3 regions of the Roseateles aquae genome follow, and region 1 is predicted to be linked to each of the others. Evidence: predicted binding sites of a transcription regulator. Region 1 holds the regulator's gene; each other region holds the start of a gene.
What was found. Region 1 encodes FNR, which switches genes on or off when oxygen is low (the NO sensors DNR and NnrR bind a similar motif). Its sites were predicted from a motif close to TTGATNNNNATCAA; they were not measured.
Positions count from the first base shown of each region.

Region 2: RQP53_RS21050 (phenylacetic acid degradation protein PaaY) is a predicted target of FNR. The motif match lies at 1,877-1,890, and genes of this name have one in related genera.
Region 3: RQP53_RS10330 (OmpW/AlkL family protein) is a predicted target of FNR. The motif match lies at 1,245-1,258, and genes of this name have one in related genera.

Region 1 is NZ_JAVXZY010000002.1:584,288-587,531, forward strand. It holds gene hemN (oxygen-independent coproporphyrinogen III oxidase) at 1-1,363, opposite strand, end outside; gene fnr (fumarate/nitrate reduction transcriptional regulator Fnr) at 1,552-2,286, shown strand; gene RQP53_RS07810 (hypothetical protein) at 2,367-2,669, opposite strand; gene RQP53_RS07815 (hypothetical protein) at 2,669-2,929, opposite strand; gene ccoG (cytochrome c oxidase accessory protein CcoG) at 2,939-3,244, opposite strand, start outside.
Region 2 is NZ_JAVXZY010000011.1:29,017-32,260, reverse strand. It holds gene RQP53_RS21055 (hypothetical protein) at 1-1,044, opposite strand, end outside; gene RQP53_RS21050 (phenylacetic acid degradation protein PaaY) at 1,154-1,756, opposite strand; gene RQP53_RS21045 (enoyl-CoA hydratase-related protein) at 1,931-2,752, shown strand; gene paaI (hydroxyphenylacetyl-CoA thioesterase PaaI) at 2,856-3,244, shown strand, end outside.
Region 3 is NZ_JAVXZY010000003.1:330,956-334,199, forward strand. It holds gene pepQ (Xaa-Pro dipeptidase) at 1-449, shown strand, start outside; gene RQP53_RS10330 (OmpW/AlkL family protein) at 561-1,172, opposite strand; gene metF (methylenetetrahydrofolate reductase [NAD(P)H]) at 1,305-2,162, opposite strand; gene RQP53_RS10340 (TlyA family RNA methyltransferase) at 2,165-2,932, opposite strand; gene ahcY (adenosylhomocysteinase) at 3,091-3,244, opposite strand, start outside.

The DNA.
Region 1 (3,244 bases):
AGCGATCGAACACCATGGCCACGGCACGGACAAAGTACCAGCCCATGGCCGTCACCTGAATGGCTTCCGGCTCGACGACGACCAGACCGGTCTCGGCCAGCGAGGCGAGCTGCTCCAACTCAGCCTTGAAGTAGTCGCGCACCTTGATCAGATGGGCCAGCTCGATCGATTCGAACTCCACCCGCCCCTGGCACATCAGCGCCATGATCATGGCCCGGCGCACTAGATCGTCACGGCTCAGCGCCAGGCCGCGCACGATGGGTAATTGCCCCTGGCGCAGCGTGTCGTAATACTCCGGCAGCTCCTTGGCGTTCTGGCTGTAGGTGGCGCCAACACGGCCAATGGCCGAGACGCCCAGGCCGATCAGGTCGCAATCCGCATGGGTGCTGTAGCCCTGGAAGTTGCGATGCAGCCGCCCCTGGCGCTTGGCGACCGACAGCGAATCGGTCGGCAGCGCGAAGTGGTCCATGCCGATATAGGTGTAGCCGTGGCCAAGGAAACCGCTGATGGCGCCAGACAGCATGCGCACCTTGTCGCCCGCGACCGGCAGCAATGCGGCGTCGATGCGGCGCTGCGGCTTGAAGCGCTGCGGCAGATGGGCATAGCCATAGAGCGCAATACGATCCGGCTTCAACGCTGCCACCTGGGCGATGGTGCGGGCGAACGATTCCGGGGTTTGCTGCGGCAGGCCGTAGATCAGGTCGACATTGGTCGACTCGAAGCCCAGCTCGCGCGACTGCGCCATCAAGGTGGCGACGCTCTCGAAGCTCTGAACACGGTGCACGGCTTTTTGCACCGCCGGATCGAAGTCCTGCACGCCAAAGCTCAAGCGGTTGAAACCCAGCTCGCGCAGATGACGCAGGCGCTGCTCGGTGACGGTGCGCGGATCCACCTCGATCGACACCTCGGCGCCGGGCGCCAGCTTGAATCGGGCGCGAATGTCCTGCATCAGCCGCGTCAGCTCGGCATCGCTGAGGAAGGTCGGCGAGCCGCCGCCCAGATGCAGCTGCGACACCGTCTGCGTGCGCTGCAGCTGCGCCACCGTCAGGTCCATCTCCATGACCAAAGCATCAAGATACTCGGCGGCCTTGTCGTGATGCTTGGTGATGACCTTGTTGCAGGCACAGTAGTAGCACACCGATTCGCAGAATGGAATGTGCACATAGACCGACAGTGGCGTGCCGCCACCCACCATGCCGCCCTCGGCGCGTTGCACCAGGGCCTGGCGGTACTGCTCGGCGGTGAAAGCCTCGACAAAGCGATCGGCGGTGGGATAAGAGGTGTAGCGCGGCCCAGAGACGTCGAAGCGACGCAAGACTTCCTCGGTGATGCCCGGCAGGCTGTCAGCGGTTTGAGATTCCATGTCGCCATGGTGCCAAGCCTGCGCGCGCGGGGTTTGACCCAGGTCAAGCTTGCTGGGCAAGCCCGGGTAAACAATGCCCCCAATTCTTGAGGATGGTCATGTTCAATTCCGATTCCCATCTGGCAAACGATGTGCAAAGCGGCAACGGCATTGGTGCAAAGAGCGCTGCCCAGCCCATAATGCGCCACATGAATGCCATCCCGCCGATCAAATCCGAGCCCTTCAAGGTCGCCTGCTCCAGCTGCAATTTGCGCGAGTTGTGTCTGCCCGTTGGACTGAACTCGGGCGACCTCGAACGTCTGGATCAGCTGGTGGCCACCCGCCGCAACGTCAACCGGGGCGATACGCTGTTCCGCAGCGGCGACTCGTTCCAATCGCTTTACGCCGTTCGCACCGGCTTTTTCAAGACCTGCATCTCGGCCGAAGACGGTCGCGATCAGGTCACCGGCTTTCAGATGGCGGGCGAACTGCTGGGTCTGGACGGCATCAGCAATGACCGCCACTCCTGCGATGCCGTCGCGCTGGAAGACTCGCAGGTCTGTGTGATTCCCTACGGTCAGTTGGAAGAGCTGTCGCGCGAGTTCACCGATCTGCAGCACCAGTTCCACAAGATCATGAGCCGTGAGATCGTCCGCGACCATGGCGTGATGCTGCTGCTGGGCTCAATGCGTGCCGAAGAACGACTGGCCGCCTTCTTGCTGAACCTCACTCAGCGCCTGCAGGCCCGCGGTTTCTCGGCCTCGGCCCTGGTGCTGCGCATGACACGTGAAGAAATCGGCAGCTATCTGGGCCTGAAGCTGGAAACGGTCAGCCGCACCTTCTCCAAGTTCCAGGACGAAGGGCTGTTGGAGGTCAAGCAGCGCCAGATCCGCATCATCGATCAGGCCGGCCTGCAAAAGCTGGTCAACAGCGCACACTGCTGATCGGCCACAGCCTGCGGGCTGAACAAAGACGAAACCCGCCTGTGGCGGGTTTCGTTTTAGGGCTGATCAGATGATGGCGCTCAGCGTGGCCAGCCTCGCGGATGGGCGTCATCCGGCGGCTCGGGCAAGGTGGCCAGCGCCAGCGTCAGGCTGGCCGCCAGGCTGATCAGGGCCCAGAAAATCAGGAAGCTCAGCGTGTAGATGGCCTGCCGGGACAAGTCCATCGGCTGCTGACCGAACCAGCTCAGATCACTGGGATCGATGACGGCAAACACCAGCGCCTCGGTCACGCCGGCCATCAGAAAGGCTGGCCACAGCACATACATGGCCCAACGTCCCAGGCCCGGACGTTCGGGAATGCGCTGGGAGGTCGGGGCCAGCATCACTGACCGCCCGTGGCCGCGTGATTGCGTGCCTTGACTGCCGGCTGCATGGCCGCACTCTGCTCGGTGACGCTGTCAGCCGAAAGCCGGTCGCTCTTTTCAATCACCGGATCGGGGAATTTCAGCGCCAGCGCGAGCGTGATGAAACTGGCCACGACGACCACCGACGGGCCACCCACAACCAGCCACATCATCTTCTCGCGCCACCAGGAGGCCTTGCGCTGGCCGTACTCTTGCTCGCTTTGCGTTGATGTCGGCATCTGCCTCTCCTATCGGGGAACCACAAAAGTTGATTTCTCGCGCAGCGCGCGGGCGGCATCACCCGCCTGCGCTTCGCGCTGAATATCGAAATGGATCTCATGCGCGCCGGCGCCCGCCTGGGCAGCAGCCTCGGGTGGCACGCGCAGCGCCAGCGACAACCAGCGTGCTTCGGCCGCTGCCACGGTGACTTCGACGGGCTGCGTCAGCTTCAAACCCGGCAGGCCAGTGGCCTGCACGGTGTAGCGCTGCGGCGTTTCCGTTGCGTTCATGATCTGCAGCCGGTAGACATTCTCGATGTAGCCATCATCGACCAG
Region 2 (3,244 bases), on a different contig from region 1:
TTCCTTCAGGTCCTGCTTCAGCCGTTGCAGGCGCTTGTTCAGCTGATCGACACGGGCGGCATCGCCCAGCCTTTGATAGAGGCGCAGCGCCGTATGCAGCACGGGCTCCTGCAAAAAAGGGCTGGCGTCCAGACCGCCGGTGCTCAGCAGCGGTGCCAGCAGCGCCTGAGCCTCGGCCAGATGATCGCGCCGCAAGCTCAGCTCGGCACAGGCATGGTGCAGGGAATCGGCCAGCGAGTCGTTTTCCACGCGGCCCAGCATCTGCATCGATTGGCTCAGCAAGCCGTCGGCCTCATCAAGCCGGCCGGCCTGCATCAGGCAGATCGCACTGTTCAGGCGCAGCACGATTTTCTGGCGCTCGCTCATGAAGGGCTCGTCCAGATGGGGGCGGGCCTGGAACACCAGCTTCAGCTGGCGCTGCGCCAGGGCCTGTGCTTGCGCCTCATGGCCCTGATCCTGCAACGAGTCGTGCGCGAGTGCGCCGGCCAGCAGCGCATTGGCATAGGCACGCACCAGGGTCTGGCCGTCGCCGGCTTCGCGGGCGCGCGACAGCGCCTGCAGATGCAGCAACTCGGCCTGCTCGACCTGGCCCAGCGCCGCATGAACATGAGCCAGGGTGCCCAGCGCCGAGGGCAGGGCCTTGAACAGCGCCGGCGTTGCGGCGGCCAGCTCGGTGGCTTCAACAGCGAGTGGCAGGGCGTCGTCGGGCAGGCCCACGGTACAGGCCGCCAGCGCGGCCAGCGTCAGCATGGCGACCACGCCGTCGACATCGTCGCCGGCGTTCAGCCGGGCGCGCGCGCGCATGGCGCAGGCATAGGCCAGCGCGTGGCGACCCAGGGCCCAGCCGGCCAGTGCCTGCAGCCGTGCCGCCTCGGCCCCCAGGCGCGTGCGCCGGTCCGGCTCGGCAATGGCCTCGCTGCACTGTTCGGCCTGTTCGGCACAGCGCAGCGCTTCAAGCGCCTGATGGGCGTCGTTGGCTTGGCGGGCGCGCTCCAGCCAGGACTCGCAAGGGGGTGAGGGGCTGAGGGCGGTGTCGTTGCTCATCGGGACTGCAGGGCAAGCATGGGGAAGAGACTAAGCGCAGCCTGGGACTTTGGGTAGACCGCGCTGCATCTTGCGGCCCTCGCGCCACAGATATGTCACGCCGCGACCGCTATTGGCGCTTGCTGGCCACCAGGGTCTGCGGCCCTTGCACCTGCAGCCTTGGGCGATCGGCTTCGGGCTCGGCCAGTGGCGCCACCTCGCGCAGGCTGGCGTGGCAGCGTTCGCTCAGGCGCTGGTAGGTCTCGGTGCCTTCGAGCTTCCAGCGCATCTCATCCTCGCTCAGCGGCCGCATCACCTTGGCCGGCAGGCCGGCGATCAGCGATTTTTCCGGCAGCTTGAGCCCGGCGCGCACAAAGGCGCAGGCAGCGACGATGCTGTAGGCGCCGACCTCGGCCTCGTCCATCACCACCGCGTTCATGCCGACCAGCGCATCGTGCCGGACGATGCAGCCGTGCAGCACCGCGCCATGGCCGATATGGCCGTTGCGCTCGACGACGGTCTCGGAATCGGGGAAGCCGTGGATCACGCAGCTGTCCTGCACATTGACGCCCTCGTGCAGCACGATGCGGCCGAAGTCGGCGCGCAGGCTGGCGCAGGGGCCGATATAGCAACCCGGGCCGACGATCACATCGCCGATCAGCACCGCGGTCGGGTGCACATGGCTGCTGGGGTGGACGACCGGCACAACGCCGTCAATCGAGTAGCAAGGCATGGAGAGACTCCAGGGTTTTGGGTGTGGCGGGCAGCAATTTGCGGGTTTACCCGAGGCGGTGCGGCCTTGTGCCAAGTCAAGACGCACCTTACGATCTACCGACCGGTCGGTCAAGAGTGTTTGATGCCGCTCAAGCCGATCTCAAGCTGTTGTGTTTCTTCGGAGCCCGCCCCCATGTCCGAGACCCAAGACGCCGCCGCGTCCGTGCTGCTGACCCGCCAGGAAGGCGCGGTGCGCACGCTGACGCTGAACCGCCCGGCCGCGCTGAACGCTTTCACCACCCAGTTGCTGGCCCAGCTGCGCCTGGCGCTGGACGAGGCGGCCAACGATGCCAGCGTCCGTGCCGTCGTCATCACCGGCGCCGGCCGGGCCTTCAGCGCCGGGCAGGATCTGTCTGATCCGCTGATCAAGCCGGAGTTTGGCGAGGGCAAGCCGGCCAAGGACATCGGCCATCTGCTCGACCACTACTACATCCCGCTGGCACTGCGCGCCCGTTCGATGCCGGTGCCGGTGATCTGCGCCGTCAATGGGGTCGCGGCCGGCGCCGGGGCCAACTTCGCGCTCGGCTGCGATCTGGTGATCGCCGGCCAGTCGGCCAGCTTCATCCAGGCCTTCAGCAAGATTGGCCTGGTGCCCGATTGCGGTGGCACCTGGCTGCTGACCCGCCTGGTTGGTCGCGCCCGCGCGCTGCAGCTGGCCCTCTTGGGCGACAAGCTCGCTGCCGCCGATGCACATGCCATGGGCCTGATCGCCCGCGTCGTGCCCGATGAAGACCTGGCCGCCACCGCGCAGGCCACGGCGCTGAAACTGGCCTCGATGCCGACCCGTGCCCTGGTTGAGACCCGCCGCGCCTTCGACGAGGCGATGGAGCTGAACTACGAAGACGCGCTCAAGCTCGAAGCGGTGATGCAGAGCCAGCTCGGTTTTGCCCATGACTACCAGGAAGGCTGCAGCGCTTTCCTCGAAAAGCGCGCGCCGCAATTTAAAGACCGATGAGCATGGCTACGAAGCGCGCAGCGGGCCGAACGCCGGGCCGCCCCAAGTCGGCCCGCGTCCCCTCGGGGGACCGGACGATGTACGCATCGGACGAGGGGCTCACATGAATCCCCAGCAACTGGCTGAAGCCGTTCGCGATGCGATGTTCCGCGAGGACCATGCGTCCAAGGGCCTGGGCATGGAGATCCTGGCCGTTGGCCCGGGCAGCTCGACGCTGCGGATGCCGGTGCGCCAGGACATGCTCAACGGTTTCGCCATCTGCCATGGCGGCCTGATTACCACCCTGGCCGATTCGGCCTTTGCCTTCGCCTGCAACGCGTACAACGAGTTGACGGTGGCCTCCGGCATCACGATAGACATCGTGGCGCCGGCGCGGCTTGGCGACGTGCTGACCGCCGTCGCCCACGAGGTTTCGCTCGCCGGTCGGACCGGTGTCTACGACGTGAACGTGCGCAACCAGCGTGATGAGCTGGTGGCGGTGTTTCGCGGCAA
Region 3 (3,244 bases), on a different contig from region 1:
TCCACCTGAGCACCCATCGCCATCTGGCCCGCATCCTGAAGCAGCAGGGCATCGTCGCAATGAGCGAGGAAGCGATGCTGGCGGAGCGGGTGACCAGCATCTTCATGCCCCACGGCATCGGCCATCTGCTCGGCCTGCAGGTGCACGATGTGGGCGGCTTCATGGCCGGCGAGGCCGGCGGCACGCGCGACAAGCCCGAGGGCCACCGCTATCTGCGCCTGACCCGCGACCTGCTGCCCGGCATGGTCGTCACCATCGAGCCGGGCCTGTATTTCATCCCGACCCTGCTCAAGCAGTTGCGCGCGATGCCGGCCGCGGCCAGTGTCGACTGGGCCAAGGTCGAACGCCTGTCCCGCTTTGGCGGCATCCGCATCGAGGACGATGTGGTCTGCCGCGCCGAGGGCGCGCCGGAAAACCTGACGCGCGACGCCTTTGCGCTGCTGGGCTGAGCCTTGAACGCGGCGGTGCTGTAGCAGCGCCAACAAAGAAAAAGCCGCCGGGCTCCAGCCAGGCGGCTTTTGTTTGTGGCAGCTCGTTCAAGCTGCCCGGGCGCCTCGGACTTAGAAGCGGAAGCCCAGGCCCACGCCGATCAGCAGCGGATCGACCTTGAAGGTGCCGACTTCAGTGCCCTTGGAGTAGACCTTGGTGCCGATCTGTGCCTTCTTCAGGTCCACATTCAGGTACAGGTTCTTGCTCAGCTCATAGTCGAAGCCGATCTGGAAAGACAGGCCCAGGCTGGTGTGCTTGACGCTGGGCGACAGCGCAGCATCAACGGCCGGAGCGAACTCGACGTTCGAGAAGATCGTGTAGTTGATGCCAGCGCCGATGTAGGGGCGGAAGGCGTCATTCGGCGCGAAGTGGTACTGCAGGCTCAGCGTCGGGGGCAGGTGCTTCAGCGTGCCGATCTCGGTGCCATTGGACGACAGCGTGTGCTTTTGCGGGTAGGTCAGGATCAGCTCAGCCGCCAGATTGGGCGAGAAGTAGTAGCTGAAGTCGACTTCGGGGATGACCTTGTTGTTGATCGTCAGGCCCAGACCGGTGCTGTCCTTGTTGGCCGAGTCGATGTTGACGGCGCGCACGCGCATTCCCCACGGGCCTTCGGCGGCTTGGACGGCGACGGCCGTGCAAGCGATGGCGACGGCGGTAAGGGTGCGGGCTGCAAACTTGTTCATCTCGATAGCTCCTTGTTGGCGGGCATCACAGGCCCGATGAAGCTATTGGAGAACCCCGCGACGGGTAAACCCTTGATCTGACGCAAGTCGCACCAGCCACCCGGCGGGCTGGCCGGGCCGATTTGCGTCAGATCAAGCTTGTGCGCCCAGGCTGAGGCGTTTGCACAACTCCAGCGTCAAAGCCGATTGGTTGAGCGTATAGAAGTGGATGCCGGGCACGCCGCCGGCGATCAGCCGCTCGCACAGCTGGCCGATCACATCCAGGCCGAAGGCGCGGATCGAAGCGCTGTCGTCCATGAAGCCTTCCATCTTCAGCGCCACCCAGCGCGGGATGTCGATGCCATCGCGGGCAGCGAACTGGGCGATGCGGGCGTAGTTGTGGAAGGGCATGATGCCCGGCACGATGGGGGCCGTAACGCCCAGCTTGCGCGCCTCGTCGACAAAGTGAAAGTAGGCGTCGGCGTTGAAGAAGAACTGGGTGATCGCACCGCTGGCGCCGGCCGCCATCTTGTCGGCAAAGTGTTGCAGATCGCGGGCCGCGTAGCGCTGCTGCGGGTGGTACTCCGGATAGGCGGCAACCTCGATCTGCCAGTCTGGCCCCTGCGTCTCGCGGATGAAGCGCACCAGCTCGGCCGCATAGCGGAACTCACCGGCCGTGGCCGTGCCGCTGGGCAGGTCACCGCGCAGCGCGACGACGCGGCGGATATTCTGGGCCCGGTAGGTGGCCAGGATCTCGGCGATGCTCTCACGGGTCGAGCCCACGCAGGACAGGTGCGGCGCTGCCTCGAAGCCGAGTGCGGCAATGCCGCTGACGGTGGCCAGCGTCTTCTCGCGCGTCGAGCCGCCGGCGCCATAGGTGACGCTGAAATAGTGCGGGTTCAGCACGCTGAGATCCTGCACCACGGTCTTGAGTTTCTCGGCACCGACCGGTGTGTTGGGCGGGAAGAACTCGAAACTGACCGGCGGGCGGCCGGTCTGGGGGATAGTCATGCTCATGCCTTGTCTGTCTCGCTCTGGGCCTTGCGTGCCCAGAGGAAAAATTCGGTGTTGCCATCGCCGCCGGCAATGGTGCTTTCAAAATAGCCGAGCGTCTGCCAGCCTGTAGCAGCGGCGGCCTCGCGAGCTCGTGCCTCGAGCAGCGGGTATTGCGCCGCATCCTTGACCAGCCCTCCGCGGCCCAGCGCCTTGGGGCCCAGCTCGAACTGCGGCTTGATCAGCAGCAAGACCTGACCCCCATCGGCCAGCCAGGGCCGCAGATGGGGCAGGGCGCCAATCATCGAGATGAAGCTCAGGTCACCGACGATCAGGGCGAAGCCGCCTTCCGGTGCCTGCTGTGCCAGCGCCGAGCCGGCCAGCTCACGCACATGCAGGCCTTCGAGCAGCGTCACGCGGGGATCAGCCTGCAGCGAGGCATGCAACTGCCCGTGGCCGACATCGACGCCGACCACGCGTGCCGCACCGGCTTTCAGCAGGCAGTCGCTGAAGCCGCCGGTGCTCTGGCCGATGTCCAGCACCGTCAAGCCCCTCACGTCCAGGCCGCTGGTCTTCAGCGCCCCTTCGAGCTTCAAGCCGCCGCGCGAGACATAGCGCAGCTCGGCGTCGTCAGTGATCAGCAGGGCCTCATGCTCACCGACCTCCTCGCCCGCCTTCTTCACCACCGCGCCCGAGGCGCGCAGCACGGCACCTCGCTCGATCAGCCGCTGTGCGGCGGAGCGGGTCGGGGCGAGTTGCTGGGTAGTCAGGCGAAGGTCAGCGCGCATGGAAAAAATGAAGCAGTGCAGCGTGCAGCCCGGGCGTAGCGAGCAGGCTTCAGGCTAGGCGCGGGCGGATCCGCAGACCGGAACGTAGCAGCGCTACGTGAGGATCTGCGGAGGGACCCGCAACGACGGCTGAAGCCTGCGCAGTAGCCCGCAATTGCTCAGTAGCGGTAGGTGTCGGGCTTATAGGGCCCTTGCTTCGGCACGCCAATGTACGCCGCCTGCTCATCGGTCAGCTCGCTCAGCTGCGCGTTCAGCGTGGTCAGCTGCAGGCGGGCGACCTTCTCGTCGAGATGCTTGGGCAGCACATAGACC